2 regions of the Ensifer sp. YR511 genome follow, and region 1 is predicted to be linked to the other one. Evidence: predicted binding sites of a transcription regulator. Region 1 holds the regulator's gene; the other holds the start of a gene.

Evidence for each region. The regulator LexA, encoded in region 1, represses DNA repair genes until DNA is damaged. The targets are predictions, from matches to a motif close to TGTTCNNNNTGTGTTCNG.
Region 2: BLU15_RS31385 (ImuA family protein) is a predicted target of LexA. The motif match lies at 3,670-3,687, and genes of this name have one in related genera.

What each region holds. Positions count from the first base shown of each region.
Region 1 covers NZ_FNGR01000005.1:49,884-59,800, forward strand. The annotation lists gene BLU15_RS11660 (ethanolamine ammonia-lyase) at 1-1,676, opposite strand, end outside; gene adhP (alcohol dehydrogenase AdhP) at 1,838-2,863, opposite strand; tRNA gene BLU15_RS11670 (tRNA-Ala) at 3,241-3,316, shown strand; gene BLU15_RS11680 (hypothetical protein) at 3,470-4,063, opposite strand; gene BLU15_RS11685 (hypothetical protein) at 4,190-4,822, opposite strand; gene BLU15_RS11690 (hypothetical protein) at 5,146-5,442, shown strand; gene lexA (transcriptional repressor LexA) at 5,679-6,401, shown strand; gene BLU15_RS11700 (hypothetical protein) at 6,490-6,831, opposite strand; tRNA gene BLU15_RS11705 (tRNA-Cys) at 7,029-7,102, opposite strand; gene BLU15_RS11710 (thermonuclease family protein) at 7,255-7,989, opposite strand; gene BLU15_RS11715 (hypothetical protein) at 8,212-8,505, opposite strand; tRNA gene BLU15_RS11720 (tRNA-Asn) at 8,665-8,739, shown strand; gene BLU15_RS11725 (cryptochrome/photolyase family protein) at 8,838-9,917, shown strand, end outside.
Region 2 covers NZ_FNGR01000031.1:13,838-23,754, reverse strand. The annotation lists gene BLU15_RS31410 (antibiotic biosynthesis monooxygenase) at 216-512, shown strand; gene BLU15_RS31405 (hypothetical protein) at 591-782, opposite strand; gene BLU15_RS31400 (hypothetical protein) at 813-1,091, opposite strand; gene BLU15_RS40695 (hypothetical protein) at 1,183-1,305, opposite strand; gene dinB (DNA polymerase IV) at 1,724-2,806, opposite strand; gene BLU15_RS31390 (SOS response-associated peptidase) at 2,806-3,504, opposite strand; gene BLU15_RS31385 (ImuA family protein) at 3,738-4,499, shown strand; gene BLU15_RS31380 (Y-family DNA polymerase) at 4,414-5,937, shown strand; gene BLU15_RS31375 (error-prone DNA polymerase) at 5,934-9,200, shown strand; gene BLU15_RS31370 (ATP-binding protein) at 9,285-9,917, opposite strand, start outside.

The DNA.
Region 1 (9,917 bases):
GACGGGTTGAGATCCCATATCTTCTCACCGTGGCCCGTGGCCAGGTCGACGCCTCTTGCCTCGACCTCCGTCATCATCCGCCTGCCCTCGGCGTAAACGGCGTCCTTGGAGCGCTTGTCCCCCTTGGCGAGGCGGTACTGATAATAGACCCAAAGAGGATCGCCGTATTTTGACGTGTAGCTGTTGTCCTTGCCGACAATTCCAAGGCGTTTGTAGAAATCCCACATCGCATCGTTGACCTTGAAGCCGAACTTATCCCTCACGCGTACGTGGTCCTGAAATGCGGTCGTGAGATAGCTCAACATCGGGTCGTTCTTGGTCGGCAGAGCAATCAGATAGGCCGGATTGGCCGGCATGATCTGATCCTGGCACCAATCCAGATCGTCCAGGCTGACGGTCATGTGCAGGGTCGTGCATATATCGAGACCGATGGTCAGCCCATGGAGCTTGCCCATGACCATGTCCTCGAGGCAGCACCGAACGAGTTGTTCTCGGCTCTTGAAGACCTCCGGCCCAATGAAGCCGGCAACATCGTTGACATGCAGCCATGCGCCTTTCGGCTGCACTTTCGCAAGCTCCATGCCGACAGCCCGGCTGAACCCGTACTTCCGGGACTCAAGCACCATCATGTCGACGCCGTTTGCCGCGCCGTTGGTGAATTCCGAGCCCTGTCCGGTTTCGAAGTAAAGGCCGTACCGCTCCCCTGCCTTGGCGCGCGCATATTTCAGGATCTTCTCATTGGTGATGTCGAAGATCTTGTTGCAATCATCCGTACCGGCAAGGCTCTGGAACACGGTGGAAACTGTGCCGGGGAAGTCTTCGCTTACCTCACCTTGGACGTCGATGTGAGCGAGCACGCACCACGGAATGACGTCGACCAGCTTGAACGTATCCACGATGTCCTTGAGCGCCCGCTCCACCGTGACGACGCTGTCGACGGTGCTGTCCACCGGGTTGGTGCCGATGACGATGTCGCCGGTCGCATAGGAAAACGCATCGAAGACCTGCCACATGATGTCGTCGGGGTGGTCGGTCGGCGAATTCGGCTGGATACGTGCGCCCATGTATCCCTTGGCGCCCAACTTGGTGCCGGGCATGACATTGAAAATCTTCTGGCTGACGGCCACCAGCTCTTCATTGCTCATCAGCTTCGGTACACAGCCGATGGTATCGCTGGTCAGGCCATACATGACGCCTTTGATCTCATCTTCCGATTTGGTCAGAAGAAATTCCTTCAGCTGGCCCATCGTCCAGTCTTTCAGCTTTTCTTGTTGAGCCCTGTCGGTGGTCTGCCAAATCAGTCGTTGCAGATCGTCCTCAAACAGCGGGTGCTGATCGAGGTCTGCGATCTTCGTTCTTGCCAGGAGGGCTCGGGCGTTCGTTCGGGACGTATCATTTTCCGCAGCCACGGCGATCGTCTGGTCTCCTTCCTTGAACGCATTCGCGCATCCCAGAACCTGCCGATAGGTCGTCTCGTCAAAGCCGCCCTTGATCCTGCTGATATAGGCAAAGACATCCTCATCCTGCTTCACGTCGTCGATCACGAGGTTGCTTGGGCCTGGCGCGGCACGGGCAGCATGACTGTAGGCTGTAAGCGTGGCCGCCGCAGTTCCCGCCACCAGCAGGAGATCGCGCCTGGACAGTGCATGCTGGTCTGAGAACATGCCTTTGCTCATTGCCATTTCCTTTCTGCAAAAGGTCTATCGGCATCTCGCCCGACGGCCCTCTGGTGACCGGCGATCTAAGGAAGGCGCATAAGAGTAAATGCTCGACACGTGTCGCTTGGGCATCGACACGGACCCGGCAAGCCTCGACCAGCCGGGCCTGTCAAAGTCGATTACTGCAGGCTCATCACGATGCGACCGTCGATCTTCCCGGCTTCCATGCGGCGGAAGATCTCGTTGATATTCTCGAGGCTATCCCACGAGAAATGCGGCGCGACTTTGCCTTCAGCGGCGAACTGGAGCGACTCTTCCAGGTCCTGGCGGGTGCCGACGATCGATCCACGCACGGTGATGCGCTTAAGAACAGTCTCAAAGACCGGCACCGAGATCATACCTGGGGGCAGGCCGACGAGCGCCATGGTGCCGCGCGAACGCAGGAAACCGAACGCCTGTTCCATCGCTGCGGGCGAGACTGCAGTCACAAGCGCTCCATGCACGCCGCCGGTGGCCTTGATCACCTGCTCGACCGCATCCTTGGCCTTGCCGTTGACTGTCAGGTCGGCGCCCAATTGCTTTGCAAGTGCCAGCTTGTCGTCGAAGATGTCCGCCGCGACGACATGCATGCCCATCGCCTTTGCGTACTGCACGGCCATGTGGCCAAGCCCCCCGATGCCGGAGATGGCAACCCATTCACCGGGACGGACTTCCGTTTCCTTCAACCCCTTGTAAACGGTGACCCCGGCACACAGAACCGGCGCGGCAGGACCGAACTCCAGCCCATTGGGCAGGCTGCCGACGAAATCAGGATCCGCCAGGCCATATTCGGCGAACGTCCCGTTGACCGAGTATCCCGTGTTCGACTGGGCCGCACACAACGTCTCCCAACCGGTGCGGCAATGCGGACAGTAGCCGCAGGCGCTGTGAAGCCAGGGAACGCCGACCCTGTCGCCCTCTTTCACTCTTTTGACACCGGCGCCGACCGCCGAGACATAGCCGACCCCCTCGTGCCCGGGAATGAACGGTGGGCTGGGCTTCACCGGCCAGTCGCCATTTGCAGCATGGAGATCGGTATGGCAAACGCCCGTTGCTTCGTACTTCACGAGGATCTGTCCCGGCTGCGGCGTGGGCACCGCCACTTCTTCGATCGTCAGGGGCGCGCCGAATTGCCGAACGACGGCTGCCTTCATCGCCTGAGCCATTTGCCAATCCTCCTCCAATCGCCGGGCCACGGAGAGGTTTCTTATGGGAACAGTGGGCCGGCAGGGGCCTATCTCACATACGAAAATCGTGTAATTGGCTCGAGCATCATGGCGCTCACAGCCAGTGCCCGGACGTCATTTCCTGCTTGGCGTATACCGCCAACACTTCAACGTGGTTCACGTAGCGCCATCGTCAGGTTGCAGCGTAAACCCGCCGGCAGAGTTCGACAATGGGTGGAGTGCAGAAGCGGTTCAGAGACCGACCGCCTTCGGCGCCCGGCCGGATCGAACAACGCATATCGTGCAACGGCGTTCGAGCGGGCGCGCTGGCGCGCGTATTGACAGGATCGGCGCCGGTCGTGTTGACTGAATGCTACGGGGCCGTAGCTCAGTTGGGAGAGCGCCGCAATCGCACTGCGGAGGTCGAGGGTTCGACTCCCTTCGGCTCCACCAAAACGATCAGAAGGTGCCCGGTTGCCGAGGTATCGGAACAGCGGCTGATTTGTCATCAGCAGATCGCCAGTTCGAGTCTTTTCGGGGACACCACCATGCTAAGCCACCGTTCGGCCTTCGCGAAACGCTGCCCGATCCCGTGGCCACCTGTTTTCAGAGGCTGAACGGATCCCGCGCCGATCGCTTCTCGCTCGGTGCACTGAACGGGTCGGCTTTCTTCTCCTTGGACTTGCGGCCCTCGTCGGCGATAATCTCGTCGACCGCCCGCTGGCACTTCATCAGCTCGTCGGCCGCCGGGCCGGTGCCGCGCAGGCTGAGATTTGCGATGACGCGATCTTCAAACGCGATGGCCAAGGCCCGCTTGCGCACGAAGCCCGTCAGGAACTCGGCGTCGGTGACGTTCACGAACAGAAACTTTCCGCTCGCATCACCGGCAGCGGTCGCCGAAGCGCTCCAGGGATCGGTCTTGTCGAAGCGGAAGGTCAGGTCGTACTCTTTGCCGACCTCGAGCGACCTCCAGTCGTCGCTGGCGAAGCTCATATAGAGCGGCGACTCGGAGCCCTTGGGATAGAACCCAAGGCGCAAGGTGACCCCGCCGTCGAATACCGACGAGATGAAGCAGGAGCCCTCCATCGAGGTGTCGGAAGCAACGGTCCAGCCGTCGACATCCTTCCACTTGATGATTTCGGACTCCTCAGCCGCGGCCGATCCCGCGGCGATCAGACAGCTTACCAATCCGACCAGCAATCTACGCATGCAAAACCCCCGTTTGCCCGCATTTTGATAGGTCCCCGCATCGCTGTCGAGGGTGCCTAGCCGATCCCAGGCAATATTTTAGGAATATTCACCTCTCCGCGGCAAGCGGACTGCCCATCACATGGCGAAAGGATCTTTCGATGACTTGGTCTGGCCGCCGCCGGCAAAGGGATCGTTGTTCGGCGCATTGCCACCGGCGCCCGCAAAGGGATCGTTCGCCGCTCCCTGACCGCCATTCGGGATCAAGGCGCTCACCGCCTCCTGGCACTTGAACATCTCGCTTACCGCCTTCATCGAATCACGCAGGCTTAGGCTCGCGACGACGCGCCCCTCGAAGGCCAGCGCCAAGGTGTTCTTGCGAACGAATTCGGTAAAGAAGTCGGTGTTGGAAAAGTTGACGACAAGGGCCTTGGCGCCGGTCAGATCAACACCGAACGCAACGGCCGGCCACTGACGACCACGGTCGAGCTGCAAGGCAACATCGTATTCCCGCTGCGGCTCGATGGATTTCCATTCGGCATTGCCGATCGAAAGAAACGCCAGGTTCGTCGATCCCCGCGGATAAAAGCCGATACGAAGGATAGCGCCGGCGTCATAGCTCGTCGCCGCGTAACACGAGCCTCCCAGGGAAGGATCGGATCCCACCGTCCAGGCGTTGATCCGTTTCCAGATATTCGAACGCCCTTCTTCGGCAGACGCCGCTCCAGCCGTGAGCAACAGGCCGAGCACCACCAACGACAATCTATGCATGCAACCACCCCACTTTCCACGCAAAGTTATCTTTTTTTAGAGGCCTGTCGAGACGGCGAAGGCCCTTCCCCGCAGGGATTTTTGCGCGCCCCAGGCCCGATGCGAAAGCTGGCAGCTCCGATGCATTCTCCGCGCCGGTCCATGAAGAACGGCCGAGACGAGGTTGAGATGGAGCGGCTGGCGCAAATCAGCCACAGCCTGCGGGCAAAGAGCTGTTGAACATGGCAGAGTGATCGCCATGCTTGCTGGACTTCGGAACGAAAGCGCGGTTCACATCGTTTACCAACCCGTAGTCCCACCCCTTCATCAAGTGGACGATCACCGTGCTTGCCGCCCTGCTTCTCGCTTCGATAGTCGCATCGCCCAATATGCCTGACGTCAAGCTCAGTGCCGCGACGGTGGATGAACTCCAGACCGATTTCGAACGGGCCGTACCGTGCCATCAGATCGATGGACGCAATGTTTGGAAGGGCGCGCTCGCGTTCTACATCCAGTCCTTCGTTTATGACGGCGATACGCCCGTTGCGACCGATGCGGCCGACGCAGTGCTTCCGGAAGACAACAGCGCCGAGACGGTGAAGGAGTTCGAAGACGCCTGCTCGGCCTCGCAAGCGACTTAAGTCTCTCCGCGAAGAGAGCCGCGATTCGTTCGAATCACGCGCGCGACCGGCCTGCCCGGCGCTGTTTTGGGACGCAACCGTCGCCGAAAACCGCCCCGCTCCCGCAAAAGTGACCAATCGCCCCCCACAGAAGCAGCCAATTGCCTGAATTCACGGAATTTTAGGCACTTGCGGAACACATATGGAACAGATAGTGTCTGTTCTTGATTTGTTTCACGCCTCTGGAGCGACGTGCCATGCTGACCCGCAAGCAACAGGAATTGCTTCTGTTCATCCACGAACGCATGAAGGAGTCGGGCGTACCGCCGTCTTTCGATGAAATGAAGGATGCGCTCGACCTGGCGTCGAAGTCCGGCATTCACCGTTTGATCACGGCGCTCGAAGAGCGCGGGTTCATTCGCCGGTTGCCGAACCGGGCGCGCGCGCTCGAAGTCATCAAGCTTCCGGAAGCCTACGCCGCCGGCCAGCAACAGCCGCGCAGAGGCTTCTCGCCGAGCGTGATCGAGGGCAGCCTCGGAAAGCCGCCGGCCGCCGCTCCTGCCACGCCGAAGCCGGCGACGGTCGCCGAAAGCACGTCTGTTTCCGTCCCGGTGATGGGCCGCATCGCTGCCGGCGTGCCGATCTCGGCGATCCAGAACAACACCCATGACATTACCGTTCCGCTCGACATGATCGGCAGCGGCGAGCATTACGCCCTCGAAGTAAAGGGCGATTCGATGATCGAGGCCGGCATCTTCGATGGCGACACGGTGATCATCCGCAACGGCAACTCGGCCAATCCCGGCGACATCATCGTGGCGCTCGTGGACGACGAGGAAGCGACGCTGAAGCGCTTCCGTCGCAAGGGCGCGTCGATTGCGCTCGAAGCGGCCAACCCCGCCTACGAGACGCGCATTTTCGGACCGGATCGCGTGAAAATCCAGGGCAAGCTCGTCGGGCTGATCCGCCGCTACCATTGAATTCCAGGCAGAACGCCGAATCAAAAGAGCCTCGCCACTGAAAGTGGCGAGGCTCTTTCCATTTAAGGCGACCTGAAATCCAGATCGCTTATTCGTGGATCGTGTATTCGCCGAGTTCGCAGAGATCCTGCGTGTCCTCGGTCGTATCGAGGGCCGAGCCTTCCTCGAATTCGAATCGCATGTCGTATTTGCAGACGTCCCGCCCGTCGGCAATGGTGATCTCCATGCTCTCGCCGGGGTTCAGGACCTGCCGACCGAAAACATCGTCTTCCCATTCATTGACGCCGACCGGCGACGTATAGAAATTCGTCAGTACCGCGCCGGTGTTGTTCTTCAGCTGGAAAACCAGGTCGTCCGCGCGCGCCTCCATAGCGGTCGCCGCAAAACACGCCAACGCCGTCAGGATCAGTCTCTTTTTCATTGATGCCATTGCCTCCGTTCTTAATGTTGACGGACGCTACCGATGCGGTTGATCTCAGCGGAGTCATCGTTCCCCCTCTACCGAATTCACCGAAGCGATAAGATCCGACGGAGGCATAGGAGACGTGGCTTGCGCGGACGTGTCGCGAATTTTACCGCGCTGCCCTAAGGCAGAACGCCAAACCAAATTTAACGAGGTGAGATTTTTGGAGGCCTCGCCCGGAATTGAACCGGGGTACAAGGATTTGCAGTCCTCTGCGTCACCACTCCGCCACGAGGCCTCACAGCTCGGATAACCAAGCGTTGGCGCGGATTTAGAATGATTGCAGAAAAACCGCAAGAGGCATTTTCTGAAAAACGCGCCGTCGAATTGCAGGACGGATACTTTCCACAGAACGATCGACGATGTCCGCCGAGCGTCTCCCAGCTGATCTCAGCACCAGGGCGTCGGGCGCCCTTCCCACGGCCGCACGAGCCCCTCGGAAACGAGTACACGTCCAAGAGATTGGTCACCGCGGGTGACCAGGCGCAGTTTCTCGCCGGCCTTGGCATCTGATCGCCCTCCCGCCGAGATCAGCCTGAAGTCGCCTGCATTCAGCAATTCGCGCAGGCGCTGCTTGGCGTAGAAGCCGCGCGAACGCTCCTTGTCGCAGCTTGCCTGGCGGATTCGCGGTGCATCGACATCGGCGACGCGGATCGTCTCGCCATGGAAGACGAAGGTCGCGCCATCGATCACGCAGTTGTCGTTGCGAATGCCGCAAAAATAGAACTGATCGGTACGGATGGATGCCGTCTTCACCTCTTCATTCGGCCGCACGAGAGGGGTTGGCGGCGTGACGCCGACATTCACCGACGGCACCGGGGCGGCCAGGACAACCTTCGTCGCCGGGTTGGGCTTCGGATTTGGTTTGTGCCTATCCGCCTGCTGCGCAACGCGCTCCTGCGCTTCAGGAACCGCGCGCTGAGGCTTCGGCTTCGTTTCCGATCGCGATGCAAAGGCCATGACATCGGAAACCACCGGCCAGTGCCGCAACTCGGCGCGATGGTCGTGGGCCATGACGCCGCCAAGGGTGAGCGCTGCGGCCAGATACCACGGCGCCATGCCGCCCTGTTTGCTGGTGCTTCGGCCCGAACTGCGGCGTCGACGTTTCGTAGTGGCTTTGGCCATCGGTCCCCATCCTGATTCGAGACCGCATTATGCGTTTGATGGGTTGCCGAAAAGTTTTCGAGGGCACCCCAACAGAGGGGAAGACCGCGAGGAACCGGTCATTCGCCTGCGCGGCCACGGCCCTTGTTGAGAGATTCGGAATTGCTACGGGACGGCCGCGAGGAACCGAAAACTGCCGACCGCCCTGCCCTCGACAACAAGATCGTTAAATCGGCGTCCGCCTCAGGAGCCGTTCGAGGAGTTGGCCTTCCCGCGCCAGCGCGCCCACCAGACGGCCAGACGACGACGGCGGCGGCGAACCGAGGGAATGTCGTGGGAAAGCACGATCAGGCCCAACGGTATCATCCAGAAGCCCAGCACGGGCAAGAAACCGAGAAAACCACAAAACACCAGCAGCGAACCCAGCAGGATCCGCAGCAGGGGCGAGTCGGGCAACGCGATACGCCATTTTCCCAGCACGACTTGTCGTGTTTGCGGATCAATGCCGAAATGCGTCTGCTTCCTGTTTTTATTCATCATTCCCTATCCGGCGTGTTTTCCCACAATTGGGGACTTCTCCACAGCCTCGCAACGGAACTTGTCATTTTTTTTGAAAAAAGCGCTTGGCAAATCAGAAAAGCATGCGTATTAGCAGCCTCACTTCTGAAGCGCACAGCACAACAGCGGCGCGGATGATCCCTGGTAGCTCAGCGGTAGAGCATTCGACTGTTAATCGACAGGTCGCCGGTTCGAATCCGGCCCGGGGAGCCACTTTCTAAAAGAGCCATTTGCAGCGATGCGAATGGCTTTTTTTCATTTTGCACCTATGTTCTCCAAGTGATCAATCCCCAACCCCCCGATGGTTCTTTATGACAAAGGCCGCGGCGCCGCCCATCATCGTCTGGTTCCGCAAGGATCTCCGCCTGGCCGACAATCGCGCCCTCTCGGCTGCCGCCGGCGAGGCAGCCGTCATTCCCCTCTATATTCGCGAACCCGCCGACAGCGGCAACGGTCCGCTCGGGGCGGCGCAGGCGTGGTGGCTGCACCATTCGCTCGAGGCCTTGGGCGCAAGTCTCGCGCGGCACGCTTCTCGCCTCGTTCTTCGATCAGGCGCGCCGCTTGACGTGATTGTCGAGATTGCGCGCGCAAGCGGTGCGGAGCGCATCTACTGGAACCGGCGCTACGACCCGAACGGCATCGCCACGGATACCGCGCTCAAGAAGGCGCTGGCCGAGCGGGGAATCATCGCGGAGAGCTTTGCAGGACAATTGCTGCATGAGCCCATGCGGCTGCTGACGACGACGGGCGGCCCCTACCGCGTGTTCACGCCGTTCTGGCGCGCGCTCGAACTGAAAAACGAGCCAGCACCGCCGATCGACCGGCCGCACCATATCGCAGCCCCGGGAGCATGGCCGCGATCGGAACGCCTTGACGACTGGTCGCTGCTGCCGACGAAACCGGACTGGGCGGCGACATTCAGCGAGGTCTGGACGCCGGGCGAAGACGGTGCGGCCACCCGTCTCGAAGAATTCGTCGATGAGAAGCTCGACGCCTACAAACGCTGCCGCGACATTCCCGACGCGGATGGCACATCCCTGCTCTCGCCTCATCTCGCCTTTGGCGAAATTTCGCCGGCGCAGGCCTGGCATGCGGCAGCTGGGCCCCAGGCCGATAGCGGCGAAGGGGCGGCCACCTTCCGCAAGGAACTCGCCTGGCGCGAATTCTCCTATCATCTGCTGTTTCATTATCCTGAGCTTGGCCGCCGCAACCTCGACCGTCGATTCGACCGCTTCCACTGGCTGAACGACGAGGACGATTTTACTCGATGGACCAGAGGGCTCACCGGATACCCGATCGTCGATGCCGGCATGCGCCAGCTATGGCGCCACGGCTACATGCACAATCGCGTTCGCATGATTGTCGCCTCCTTTCTCATCAAGGACCTGCTC
Region 2 (9,917 bases), on a different contig from region 1:
TTGAGCGGTTTGGAGCAACTAGCTGGCGCGCCGAGGCGGCGTCCGCACTCACTCAGAAGCTTTCCGATCCCGGACTAGTTTCCTCGAACTTTGGCCATATATCTCCGATTGGCGAGCCCGTTCTTGAGGCTTTCTCGGTCGGGTGCAGGCTCTAGCCAAAAGCGCAATTTGGACGGCAGATTATCAGAGGCAGAACAAGGCTCAGGGAGGCGCTCATGACCGCATTCAATGTCGTCCGCTTCAAGGTCAAGCCGGGGATGGCTGAGGCTTTTCTCGGCGCTCACCGGGACATAGCTCAAAGCTGGTCGGGTCTGCGTCATGCCAACATCATCGAGGCTGGCGAGGGACGATACTGCATTATCGCGGAATGGGAGAGCATGGAAGCATTGGCGGCGAGCCGGCCGCAGATGGTCGCCACGCTTGACAGCTTTCGTGAGACGCTCGAGGACCTCGGAGGAGGGCTCGGCGTAACCGACCCAATTGCAGGCCTGGTCGTCCTATCAGTGAAATAAACCGGAAGCGGGTTTGCCGTGGCGATGCGTCGTTGGGCTCAACATTAGCCGGCGATGCCACAAGACGTGTCTCGTCGTTTAATTGCGCTTTGCCGTTCGGGCACGTTCGCGCAGCATTTTCAGGTGCCTCCGCCGGATGTCATCGATGGAAATGTCACCCGCAATCCAGAGTCTGAGCAGAGCCTGGAACTCGGCGGTGTGGTCAATTGCAATGCCCCTTGCTTGCCACTTGGCAATCACACGATCGGCGATTTCTTTGCGGGTGGCCACGTCCTTTCCCCTTCCTGGTCTGCCCACTCATTATGGCGCGGGGCGCCCCTGCGACGTCAGTAGCAAGGATTGGTCTGGGCGCTCGCTCGCCGTCGAGGACTGCCGATAAGTGTTCGTCAGCCTTTCCGCAATTTGCATTGCTTGCTGCGCGGTCAATCTGAACTGCAGCGCCGACACGTTTTCGAGATCCGGATCGGCGCTGAATTCGATCCTCAGGAAAAGCTCGCCCGTCTCGTCGATTGCAGTGTTCCAGCAGACGACCGTTGATGCCCTTATGTTGCCGTGACCGTCCGTATTCCAGTCGATCATATTCGAACCTTTCCTCTTCGGGAAACAAGGACGCAGAGTTGGCCATCGTATCGATGAGCCGAACTCATCCGTTCACGGCGATTGCGTCGCTCTAGAGCGCACTTCCCATGACCTGGACTACAACGGCAACGACGGTGGCCGCCACAGTGAGCGCGGCGCCAAGACGTGCAACCTTCATCCGGCGATGCCGCGCGCCGCTCCAGTCATAACTCATCGCTTAACCTTGCGCTTGTGGTTGAGAGGTGCCTGGCTTTATGGGCAAAACCGCAACCCGTGGGCGGGGTTACGGTTCTGAGTTGCCGCTGTACGCTACAATTTGATTGGCGACTGAACAAAGTCTGCAAGGTTATGGTTAATTAAGAGTTTACTGAATAAGGTTCCCTGCAAAGGCCGCCCGTTCGGTGATCACGATTTCCATGATTTATACGAGTGAATGGAGTGAGCCTTGGTGGGTGCGGCTCGCGCTGCTGCATTCTCAATGGGCTGCACGGACGTGCCGTCATTTGCAACTCGGTCTGTCACGGCGAGGGGAAGCTGGCCGCATGACCCATCCCACTTTTGGTAGCCGGCGCATAGTTGATCCGCCAACCCTCATTCGGTCGTTCGGTGTCCTGGCAGACGAGTAAGCTGTTTTAGAGCGCGAAGGCAAGCTGTGGCTTGCTTTCGATCGTTGCTTCATCGAGTGACGACAGTGTCACGCCCAGCAACCGAATGCCTTTTGGGGCAGGGAAGAGTGGAGACAACAGCATCGTCATGACCGCGGCAAGCTCTGCGGCACTTGCGATAGGTGCCGCTGTTGTCTTGCTCCTAGTGATCTGAGTGAAATCCGCCCATTTCACCTTGAGCGTCGCGGTCTTGGCGCGAATGCCGTTCGCTTCGCAGTAGCGCCAGACCTTTTCGATCAGCGGTTCGAGGCCAGCCCTGGCGGTCTCGAAATCATGGACGTCTACGGAGAACGTGTCTTCCGCGCCGATGGACTTGCGCACCCGGTCGGCCTTCACTTGACGTTCGTCGACGCCGCGGGCGATCCAGTAGAAGTAAGGTCCCGATTTTCCGAAGTGTTGCTGCAAGAAGGCGATATCGTGATCCTTCAGATCGGCGCCCGTTTCAATCCCGAGCTTGTGCATGCGCTCGGCGGTTGCCGGACCGACGCCATGGAATTTCTTGACGGGCAGCGCCTCGACGAAGGCCGGACCGTTCTTTGGCGTGATGACGAAGAGGCCATCCGGTTTCCTCTGGTCGGACGCCATCTTGGCGAGGAACTTGTTATAGGAAACGCCGGCCGAAGCGGTCAGGCCTGTCCTTGCCTTGATCTTGGCGCGGATCTCCTCGGCGATCTCCGTCGCAAGTTCCATTCCCTTGAGGTTATCGGTGACATCAAGATAGGCCTCGTCGAGCGAGAGCGGTTCGATGAGCGGCGTGTATTCGGCAAAGATCGCGTGGATCTGCTGTGAGACTGCGCGGTAAGCATCGAAGCGCGGCGTCACAAAAATCAGCTCCGGGCATTTCCGCTTGGCGGTGACCGACGGCATGGCCGAATGGACGCCGTATTTGCGCGCCTCGTAGCTTGCGGCAGCCACGACGCCGCGCGCCTCGCCAAAGCCAACGGCAATCGGAAGCCCGCGAAGTACGGGATTGTCCCGCTGCTCCACCGAGGCGTAGAAGGCATCCATGTCGACATGGATGATCTTTCGCGTGCGCTCAGAGCGTTCCATCACCGATCACGCGACCCAACGACTGGTCGTAGCAGCAGGTCTTCTTCGGGCAGGGCGGCAGGAGGCTCGACGACAACAAGCATGTTGCCCGGAAGCGGCCGCTGCAGGTGCTTCACCTCGTCCCAGGATCCGGTGAGCCACAGATCGACCTCGTCAGGTGTGGTCAGGATCACCGGCATGGCCTTTTGATGGATTGGCGAGACGATCTCGTTCGGGGATGTGGTGAGGAAGCCGAAGAGCTCGTATTCGCGCTCACCATCGCGCACGCGCCTGACACCCTTCCATGGCGTCCAGAAGCCGGCGAAGAACATCAGCGGCCGCTCCTTAGTTCCGGCAAACCAGGCATTGGGGATTTTACCGCCGGGAACCTTGGCCGCCGGATCCGGCTCGGCGAAGGAGTTGAAGGGGACGACGCAGCGACTGGTCGCCCCGAGCCAGCGTCTCCAGTGCGGAGAGGCGACGTTTCGGATGTTGGTGACGCCGGGATCGTAGTTCTTCACGAAAGCGGGCGGCGAGGGCATGCCCCAGGTGACACGCGCGATCTCTCGCTCTCCGTCTTCGCCGACGCGGACTACGGGCGCCTGATAGCCGGGATAGACGTCATAGGATGGCTGGTTCCAGCCTGCCTTGTCGCGGAATGCCTTGGTGAATGCGATCACGGCATCACGTGTCGTCGTGATGTTGTAGAGATTGCACAAAGTTCAGTCTCCCTTTCTCACCTAGCTTCATATCAACGACTGCTCGCTTCTGTCCCCGTTCCCCGGCATTCGATCTGTTCATTGCACCAAGCAGCGTGTCCGTGCTGGCGTCTCGATCGCAATCAACAGTCTCTTTTCTGAACTTCGTTGACTCGCAACTCAAATAGGAACAAATAGAGAACATATCAACAGGAAGCGCTAATGCATAGCCCTAAGGAGTTGTTCCTTCCAAAATGCCCCGTCCAGTCGACAATACCGTCGTCTCAGAACTTCGCGAGCGCATCCAGCGCCTTGAAGGCGCAAGCGGCCGTGGACGACAGGTGCTGCCGTTTGGTGTCACCGAGATTGATCGGCGATTGCCGGGTGGGGGGCTTGTACTCGGCTCGTTGCATGAGGTCGCCGGCGGCGGCAACGGTGCGATCGACGGCGCGGCGGCGGCTCTCTTTTGCGCGGGCATTGCCGCCCGCTCGAAAGGCAAGGTGCTCTGGTGTGTGACGCGGCCCGATCTCTTCGCGCCGGCGCTGGCTCAAGTCGGTCTTTCGCCGAGCCGCGTCATCTATGTGGAGGCCGGCGACGAAAAGGCGCTTCTTTCCTGCATGGAAGAGGGGCTTCGCCACGGCGGCCTCGGTGCCGTCGTCGGCGAGCTCGCGCGCCTTTCGATGACCGCCTCGCGCCGCTTGCAGCTTGCAGCCGAGAGTTCCGGCACGTTGGGCATTGCGATCCGCCGCTGGCGACGACAGGCCGAAGCCTCGGATTTCGGGCAGCCGACGGCATCGGTCACGCGCTGGCGCGTGTCCGTCCTGCCATCCGTCCCCTTGCCGGTTCCAGGCGTCGGCCGCGCGCGCTGGCTCGTCGAACTCATCCGCTGCCGTGCCGGCGAAAGTGCAGATTTCGAAGTGGAGGCCCCAGATGCCAAGGGTCGTATCGCTCTTCCTTCCGAGCTGGCCCACGGATCGCCTGAGGCGCAAGCTCGGCGACGCAGCTCCGCCGGCTGAAACGCCTCTCGTCCTCGTCGGTCGCGAACAGCGAAGGCGTGTGGTGCTCTCGGTAAATGCCGCGGCGATTGCCGCAGGCCTGAGACCCCGCATGGCCGCCACGAAAGCCCAGGCGCTCGTCGCAGGTCTTGTCGTCATGGACGCCGATCCGGCCGCCGATCAAGAAGCGCTCGAACGCCTGGCGCTCTGGGCGCTGCAGCGCTATGCGCCGATCGTAGCCGCCGATCCGCCCGATGGCCTGGTGATCGATACGACCGGTGCCGATCACCTGCATGGCGGCGAGGACTTGATGCTGTCAGGCATGGTCAACCGGTTCTTCGGATCCGGCATCGAGGCGCGGGCTGCGGTTGCCGATACCTGGGGGGCGGCCCATGCCGGCGCCCGGTTTCTCGCTCATCCGACGCTGGTTGTCGCTCCGGGGGCGCAGCAGGAAACCATCCGTGACCTGCCCGTCGCAGCGCTTCGCCTCGATCCTGCAATCGTCCATGGCCTTCGCGTGCTGGGCTTCAACACGATCGGTGAGGTGGCCGGCGTGCCGCGGGCGCCGCTTGCCCTTCGATTTGGACCCGAACTTGGCCGTCGCATCGACCAGGCCATGGGAGAGGTTGCCGAGCCGATCGATCCGGTCCGCACGCCTGAACTTATCGAAGTTCGCCGTTCCTTCGGTGAACCGATTGCGGCCGCCGAGACGATTGCGCGCTATGCCGCGAAGCTTGTGGGCGCGCTCTGTCTGGTACTGGAAGAAAGAGGCCTCGGCGCGCGGCGCGTCGACCTTCTCTTCCATCGCGTTGATAACACCTACCAGGCGATCCGCGCAGGCACCGCGACGCCCGTTCGCGACGCCAAGCGCCTGATCCGGCTCATCACTGATAGGATCGAGACGATCGATCCGGGCTTCGGGATCGAAATCATGTCGCTGACGGCAACCCACGCCGAGCCGCTGGTGGCAAGACAGGTCGTTTCCTCGCTGGTCGAGGAACCGGAGGCCGATGTTTCCGGCCTGATCGACATCCTGGGAAACCGCATCGGCGCACGCCGGCTGTATCGTTTTCAACCGGTCGCCAGCGACGTGCCCGAACGCTCCATCAACCGCATCGCGCCGATGGCGCCGGACGAAGGTCTCGCCTGGCCCGGCTATTGGCCAAGACCGGTGCGCTTGCTTCTCCATCCTGAAGCGATCGAGACGATGGCGCTTCTGCCCGATCATCCGCCGGTCAGTTTCACATGGCGTGGCGTGCGCCGACGGGTGAAACGTGCCGACGGCCCCGAACGCGTCTTCGGCGAATGGTGGAAGCGCGATGCCGAGCTCGTCGCCGTACGCGACTATTTCCAGGTCGAGGATGACGCCGGCGAGCGCTACTGGATTTATCGCGCCGGCGACGGCGAACACAGCGAGACCGGCAGCCACCAATGGTTCCTGCACGGGATTTTCGGATGACGACGCCGCTTTATGCCGAGCTGCAGGTGACCTCGCATTTCTCCTTCCTGCGCGGCGCATCCTCCTGCGAAGAGCTATTCCAACGTGCCGCCGAACTTAGGCTCGAGGCGCTGGCCATTGCCGATCGCAACAGCCTCGCCGGCATCGTGCGAGCGCACCAGGCGGCCAAGGATGTCGGCGTGCGGCTGGTCGTCGGCTGCCGCCTCGATCTTGAAGGCGATCTATCGGTCCTCGTCTTTCCGACTGACCGGCCGGCCTATGCGCGGCTTTGCCGGCTGCTGTCGCTCGGCAAGAAGCGCGGCGGCAAGGCGAAATGCCGGCTTGCCTGGTCCGATCTCGTTGCCTATGGCGAGGGACTGATCGCGGTTCTCCTTCCCGATGCCGCTGACGAGGACTGCGCGCGGGAGCTGCGCCGTCTGAGGCAAGAATTCGGCGACCGCGCCTACCTGGCGCTGACACTCCGGCGCCGGCCGAACGACCAGCTGCGCCTTCATCAACTCTCCAACCTGGCAGCTTCAATCGGCGTGCCGACGGTCGTCACCAACGACGTGCTGTTTCATGTGCCGGACCGGCGCATCCTGCAGGATGTCGTCACCTGCATTCGCCACAACATCATGATCGACGAGGCCGGTTTCCGCCGCGAGCGCCACGCCGACCGCTACCTGAAGCCGCCCGAGGAAATGGCGCGGCTCTTTGCGCGCTACCCCGAAGCGCTTACCCGCACCATCGAGATCCTGGAGCGATGCCGGTTTTCGCTCGACGAGCTCGCCTATCAATATCCGGAGGAGCGATCCAATCCTGCACTGACAGCCCAACAGACACTGGCGCAACTGACCTGGGAAGGTGCAGCCTGGCGTTACCCAGAAGGGTTGCCGGAAAAAGTCCGCAAGAACCTCGAGCACGAACTGCGGCTGATCGAGAAGCTTCAATATGCGTCCTACTTCCTGACAGTGAATTCGATCGTGCGTTTTGCCCGTTCAAGGGACATTCTATGCCAGGGCAGAGGATCGGCCGCCAATTCGTCTGTCTGTTATGTGCTCGGCATCACCTCGATCGACCCTGAAATCAACGACCTCCTGTTCGAGCGCTTCGTCTCCGAGGAACGGCGCGAGCCGCCTGACATTGACGTCGACTTCGAGCACGAGCGCCGCGAGATCGTCATGCAATGGGTCTTCGAGACCTATGGCCGTGATCATGCGGCCCTTTGCTCCACGGTCATCCGCTATCGGTCGAAAGGCGCCATCCGCGATGTCGGCAAGGCGCTTGGGCTGCCCGAGGACATGACGAAGATGCTGTCGTCGCAGGTCTGGGGCTGGGGCGAGGACATCGGCGAAAAACATGCCGAGGGGCTCAATCTCAACCTGTCCGATCGGCGCCTGCGCCTCACGCTCGATCTGGCCCGGCAGCTGATGGGGGCGCCGCGTCACCTGTCGCAGCATCCGGGCGGCTTCGTCCTGACGAACGATCGCCTCGACGAGCTCGTCCCGATCGAACCGGCGGCCATGGCCGACCGGCAGGTGATCGAATGGGACAAGGACGATATCGATATCCTGAAGTTCATGAAGGTCGATTGCCTGGCGCTCGGTATGCTCTCGTGCATGAAGCGCGGCTTTGATCTGCTGGCCGAACACAAGGGCATCAATCTTGATCTCGCGAGCATCCCGGCCGAAGATCCGCGCACTTACGCCATGATCCGCCGGGCCGACACACTCGGTACCTTTCAGATCGAAAGCCGCGCGCAGATGTCGATGCTGCCGAGGATCAAGCCGCGTACCTTCTATGACCTCGTCATCGAGGTGGCGATCGTGCGCCCCGGCCCGATCCAGGGCGACATGGTGCATCCCTATCTTCGCCGGCGCGAGGGCAAGGAGGCGGTGATTTACCCGAAGCCGGAACTGGAGCAGGTGCTTGGAAAGACGCTCGGTGTGCCGCTCTTCCAGGAACAGGCGATGCGGGTCGCCATCGAATGCGCCGGGTTCACGCCGGGCGAAGCCGATCAATTGCGCCGCGCCATGGCGACCTTCAAGCATACCGGCGGTGTTTCGAAGTTCGGCGAGAAGCTCGTCCGGGGCATGGTCGCAAACGGCTATGAGCCGGACTTTGCGATTAAGACCTTCAAGCAGCTCGAAGGTTTCGGCAGCTACGGGTTTCCGGAAAGCCATGCCGCGTCCTTCGCGCTGATTGCCTATGCCTCCTCCTGGCTCAAATGCTGGCATCCGGATGTCTTCTGCGCAGCACTTCTGAATGCCCAACCGATGGGCTTTTACGCCCCGGCCCAGATCGTGCGGGACGCGCGCGACCATGGCGTCGAGGTCCGGCCTGTGTGTGTGAACGCCAGCCGCTGGGATTGCACGCTCGAGGCAACGGGGGATGAAAGCCGCTTTGCCGTTCGCCTTGGTCTTCGCATGGTCAAGGCGCTGGCGAACGCTGACGCCGCGGCAATCGTTGCCTCGCGCGACGAAAGGCCTTTCGAGACCGTCGACGAACTCTGGCGCCGGGCAGGCGTTCCGGCCGCCTCTTTGGTCCAGCTTGCCGAAGCCGATGCCTTCCAACCTTCGCTCAAGCTTGCGCGACGCGAGGCACTCTGGGCGATCAAGGCGCTGCGCGACGAGCCGCTGCCGCTCTTTGCCGCGGCCTCTGAGCGTGAAAGCCGGACGGTCGCGGAACTGGATGAGCCATCAGTGGCGCTAAGGCCGATGACTGCGGGCGGCGAAGTGGTTGAGGACTATGGGCATGTCGGCTTGACGCTACGCAGCCATCCCCTCTCGTTCCTGCGCGCCGATCTGACGAAGCGTCGCATCGTCACGTGCAAGGAGGCGATGCAGACCCGGGATGGAAAATGGCTCGAAGCCGCAGGTCTGGTGCTCGTGCGCCAGCGGCCGGGTTCTGCCAAGGGCGTGATGTTCATCACCATCGAAGACGAAACCGGCATCGCCAATCTCGTCGTCTGGGCAAAGACCTTCGAGACGTTTCGCCGCGTTGTGCTCGGCGCCGGCATGCTCGGCGTCTATGGGCGCATTCAACGGGAAGGCGAGGTCGTTCACCTCGTTGCCCATCGGCTGACCGACCTATCCGGCGAACTTGCAAGCGTGGGCGATCGGGACGCCAGTTTTCCGCTTCCGCATGGAAGAGGTGACGAGTTCCATCGTGGGGCGCCGGCGCCCGATCCGCGCGGTATCCCGAAGGGACCGCGGCCGCGCGATATCGTCGATCCCTATCTGCATCTCGATCAGATCAAGGTGAAGACGCGGGATTTTCGGTGAGGGCCAACTTCGCATTGAACGGCCGGGTGTCGTGAACCCGACGAGTTTTGAGGATTCAAGTTCCATAATAAGTATCTCGTGATTTTACATCGTCCACAGGACCGAAAGCGGAGCGGCGTGCAATTTTTCGCCAAATGGCGTCACGCGGTCGTGATCGTGCAAAACGATGCCGTGCAGGAAGCGGTCGCCTACCGCCTCCTGTAACTGACGAAGCCCTTTGAAGTCTTCAGCCTTGACCGTCGACGATGCCTTGACCTCGATGCCGACGACGCGACCGCGCCGGTCCTCGACAACAACATCGACCTCGATCTGATCCTTCGTCCGATAGTGAGAGAACGAAAGTCGGCGTTCGGACCAAGATGCAAGCTTTAGGAGTTCTGATGCGACGAAGCTTTCGAGCAAAGGACCGAAACGCGTCTTGTTTTCACGGATACTGTTGACATCGTCTTCGCGCAGGGTTGCGAGCAGGCCAGTGTCGAGAAAATGCAACTTTGGTGTTTTTACCAGGCGACTAAGCCGGTTGTTGGACCATGGCGCGAGGGTTCGGACAAGGAAGAGTCGCTCAAGGATTGCTACATACTTTTGAGCGGTGACACTGGATAGTCCGAGGGCCGAGCCGGATCCGCTATGATTGACCAACTGTCCCGCATGCTCTGCAAGAACATTAAGGAGGCGCGGCAACCTGCCCAACTGATCGATGTTGGCAATGTCGCGCAC